Regions from separate parts of the Streptomyces marincola genome, predicted to be linked through region 2. Evidence: riboswitches for the same ligand, from Rfam matches in the RefSeq annotation. Region 2 holds a riboswitch; the other holds the start of a gene.
The links. A riboswitch is a leader RNA that binds a small molecule or an ion and turns the genes downstream of it on or off. The one in region 2 is predicted to bind glycine.

Region 1 (2,196 bases), 4.9 Mb from region 2:
GGCGGACAGCGGGTCGTCCGGGCCGACGCGCGGCACGTCGAGCCCGTAGTGGTGGTACAGCTGCAACTCCTGCTCGGGCGACAGGTGCCGCCCGACACCGAAGTCGGGGGCGTCGCGGATGAGGGTGCGCGTGAACGGGACGCGCAGGGCCTCGTCGACGAGCTCGCTGGGCTCCAGGGGGACGAACGCGTCCCGGGTGAAGATCCCGGTGCGCACGGCCGCCCATTCGGGGACCCCGGTGGCATCGTCGAGGTACACCTCGTCCACGGTTCCGATTTTTGCGCCGTCGCGGTCGAACGCCTTGCGGCCGATCAGGCTCCGCGGGTCGATATCGGTCTGCACGCTTCCTCCAACTGATCACCACTGGCCCCGAAGGCGTCCTATCTCTAAGAAAAGCCACTTTTCGCACACTGGCCAGTCGAGTGGCGCGCAGGTCCCCGCGCCGACCTGCGCTGGTACCCTCGGAGGCGGTCGTCAACCCCGTGCGGGAGAGTCCCGGTGCCCACCAGGCCCGGGCGCCGAAGGAGCAACTCCTCCCCGGAATCTCTCAGGCACCCGTACCGCGCGGGGCAGGCCACTCTGGAAAGCAGGGCGGTGCGGGGCGCAGGTGCCCGGGTCCGCCCTCACCGACGGTGCAAGCCGTGCCCCCGCGGCGCGGTGAAGCTCTCAGGTCGAGATGACAGAGGGGGAGGCCCGCCGGGCACCGCCGCCCGGCACCCCCGCAGGTCACCGCGACCAGGAGGAGCCTCCCGATGACCGACCGCCGCATTCCCCTGTCCGCCCTGGAGCAGGGCACTCCGTTCGCCGCCCGGCACATCGGGCCCGACGCGCGGGACCGCGCGAAGATGCTGGCGCAGGTCGGCTTCGGCTCGCTCGACGACCTCACCGCCGCGGCGGTGCCCGAGTCCATCCGCACCACCGAGGCGCTGCGCCTGCCCGAGGCGCGGGACGAGGCCGGCGTGCTCGCCGAACTGCGCGGGCTCGCCGCGCGGAACACCGTGCTGCGTTCCATGATCGGCCTCGGCTACCACGGCACGTTCACGCCGCCGGTGATCCTGCGGAACGTCCTGGAGAACCCGGCCTGGTACACGGCCTACACGCCGTACCAGCCGGAGATCTCCCAGGGCCGGCTGGAGGCGCTGCTGAACTTCCAGACGGTGGTGTCCGACCTCACGGGGCTGCCGACGGCCGGTGCCTCGCTGCTCGACGAGGCCACGGCCGCCGCCGAGGCCATGGCGCTGTCCCGGCGGGTCGGCAAGGTCAAGGAGGGCGTCTTCCTCGTCGACGCGGACTGCCTGCCCCAGACCGTCGCCGTCGTGCGCACCCGCGCGGAGCCGACCGGCGTCGAGGTGGTGGTCGCCGACCTGAGCGGCGGCATCCCGGACGAGGCGGCGGAACGCGGGATCTTCGGCGTGCTGGTGCAGTACCCGGGCGCCTCGGGCGCGGTGCGCGACCTCCGCGGGCTCGTCGACCGGGCCCACGAGCTGGGAGCCGTGGTCACGGTCGCGGCCGATCTGCTGGCGCTGACGCTGCTCACCTCGCCGGGTGAGCTGGGCGCGGACATCGCGGTGGGGACGAGCCAGCGGTTCGGCGTGCCGATGGGCTTCGGCGGGCCGCACGCCGGCTACATGGCCGTACGGGACTCCTTCGCCCGCAGCCTGCCGGGGCGCCTGGTGGGCGTCTCGCGGGACGCGGACGGCGCCCCGGCCTACCGGCTCGCCCTCCAGACCCGTGAGCAGCACATCCGCCGCGAGAAGGCGACGAGCAACATCTGCACCGCGCAGGTGCTGCTCGCCGTCATGGCCGGCATGTACGCCGTCTACCACGGTCCCGACGGCCTCGCCGCCATCGCGCGCCGCACCCACAGGTACGCCGCGCTGCTCGCGGCCGGGCTGCGGGAGGCGGGAGTCGAGGTCGTGCACGACGCGTTCTTCGACACGGTCACGGCCCGCGTGCCGGGCCGGGCCGCCGAGGTCGTGGCCGCGGCCCGCGCGGCCGGGGTCAACCTGTGGCAGGCCGACGCCGACCACGTCGGCGTCACGTGCGACGAGACGACCGGGCGCGGCGATCTGGCGGCCGTGTGGTCGGCGTTCGGCGCCGCCCGGGACGCCTCGGACCTCGACGCGCTGGACGCGCGCACTCCCGACGCGCTGCCCGAGGGGCTGCTGCGCCACGACGAGTACCTGACGCACCCGG
Region 2 (2,196 bases):
GCGGACGCCGGGTCGACGTACGCCATGGCGATCGGCCGGCCCAGGGTGGGCGAGGGCGCGCCCGAGGTGACCAGGCCGATGGGCGTCCCCGAGGCGTCCACGACCGGGTATCCGGCGCGCGGCACGCGCCGCCCGCGCCCGGTCAGGCCGACCAGGACGCGCGGCGCCTCGGCTTCCGCCCGTTCGGCCGCGGCGGCCAGGGCGTCCCGGCCGACGAAGTCGCCGGGCTTGTCGAACTTCACCACGCGGCCGAGGCCGGCGTCGAACGGCGTGGTCGAGGTGGACAGTTCGTTCCCGTACAGCGGCATGCCCGCTTCGAGGCGGAGCGTGTCGCGGCAGGCGAGGCCGCAGGGCACGAGCCCGTCCTCCCGCCCCGCCTCCGTCAGCGCGTGCCACAGCGCCTCGGCGTCCGCGGGGGCGCAGAACAGCTCGAAGCCGTCCTCGCCGGTGTACCCGGTGCGCGCGATCAGCGCCGGGCGGCCGGCGACGGTGCCGGGCAGGCCCGCGTAGTACTTCAGGCCGGCCAGGTCGGCGTCGGTGAGCCGGCCGAGGACCGCGGGGGAGGCCGGGCCCTGCACGGCGATCAGCGCGTAGGCGTCCCGGTCGTCGCGCACCTCGGCGTCGAACGCGCCGCCGGCCGGCGCGGGACCGCCGAGCCGTGCGCGCAGCGCGTCGAGGACGGTCGGGGTGTTGGCGGCGTTCGCGACGACGAGGAACGTGTCGTCCGCGAGCCGGTAGACGATCAGGTCGTCGAGGATGCCGCCGGCCGCGTCGCAGATCATCGTGTACCGGGCGCGGCCGACGGCGAGCGTGCCGAGGCGGCCGACCAGCGCGTGGTCGAGGAACGCGCCCGCCTCCGCGCCCATCACGGTCAGCTCGCCCATGTGCGACAGGTCGAACAGCCCGGCCGCCTCGCGCACCGCCGTGTGCTCGGCCCGCTCGCTGCCGTAGCGCAGCGGCATGGACCAGCCCGCGAAGTCGGTGAGGGTGGCGCCGAGGGCGCGGTGGACGGCGTCGAGCGCGGTCGTCCGGGGAGCGGGGTCCGTCATGGGAACTCCAGGGATTGACGACAGGGGCACGTGGGCAGGGCGGCCTTCGGGCCCTCCCCATCTGTCATCGGCACCTGAGAGGTTCGCCACGACCCGGGCTCGGGCGCGGCTTGCACCGTGGGTGGGGCCGCGCCTGGGCGGGCCCGCTTTTCAGATTCGCCATCCCGCGCGCGGTACGGGGCCTGAGAGATTCAAGGGAGGACTTGCTCCTTCGGCGCCCCGGCGACCGGGGACTCTCCCGCGCGTGGTCGAACGGCCGGTATGCGGTTGTCGGGCGCGGGCACCGCGACGCGGCTCCCGTGCCCGCACATCATCGCACGGACAGCCGCCGCGGGCCGCCCCCAGGGCGCCTCGTACTAGGGTCTGGGCTGCCGATTCCGGACGCGATGAGATGGTGGTCGAACGAGATGAGTGGTTCCCGGCAGGGCCCCGGGTACGGCGGTGGCTGGCCGAGCAACGAGCTGGAGGAGACGCTCGCCGGCGCGCTCGGCGTGAACGACGCGGCGCCGCGCCTGCTGGAGACGCTCGCGCGCAGCGCGGTGTGGATTCCGCTGCCCGAGGGCGGTGGCCCGGAGAGCCGCACGCTCGATCTGCCCACCATCGACCTCAACGGCGGCGTGTACGTCCCGGTGTTCAGCTCCGCGGAGCAGCTGCACCGCGGCGGGGCCTCGCACATGGCGTTCAGCGTGGCTCCCATGTGGCAGTTCGCCCGCGGCCTTCCGCCGCAGGTCGGGATCGCGCTCAACCCCGGCGGCACCGTCGGGGTCCCGGTGCCGCCGGCGGCGGTCGCCGAGCTGTGCCGCGCCAACCCGGGCCGGCGCACGCCGGGCGTGCCCTCCGGCGCGCGCATGCGCCTGTTCCAGCCGGACTGGCAGGACGACCCGGTCGACTTCCTGAACGCGGCGGCTGCCGAGCTGTCCCGGCTGCCGAACGTCAGGACCGCGCGCCGCGGCCTGGCCAGCGCCGAGGGCGGCGCCCCGAGTCTGTTCGTCGGCGTCGAACTCGACCTGCCGGACGACGAGGGGCGCGTGGCCGCGGGCGACGCGCTGGGGCGTGCGCTCGCGGTGCGCCCGATCGTCTGGCCGGTGCAACTCGTCATGCTCGACGCGGCCGAGGACCCGGTGGTGGACTGGCTGCGCGAATGCGT

Region 1: linked by a shared signal. The riboswitch ahead of gcvP (aminomethyl-transferring glycine dehydrogenase) and the one ahead of gcvT (glycine cleavage system aminomethyltransferase GcvT) in region 2 are both predicted to bind glycine.

The regions. Positions count from the first base shown of each region.
Region 1 is NZ_CP084541.1:358,035-360,230, reverse strand. It holds gene LC193_RS01375 (PRC-barrel domain-containing protein) at 1-342, opposite strand, end outside; glycine riboswitch at 476-573, shown strand; glycine riboswitch at 575-690, shown strand; gene gcvP (aminomethyl-transferring glycine dehydrogenase) at 753-2,196, shown strand, end outside.
Region 2 is NZ_CP084541.1:5,272,251-5,274,446, forward strand. It holds gene gcvT (glycine cleavage system aminomethyltransferase GcvT) at 1-1,049, opposite strand, end outside; glycine riboswitch at 1,211-1,300, opposite strand; gene LC193_RS23290 (enhanced serine sensitivity protein SseB) at 1,457-2,196, shown strand, end outside.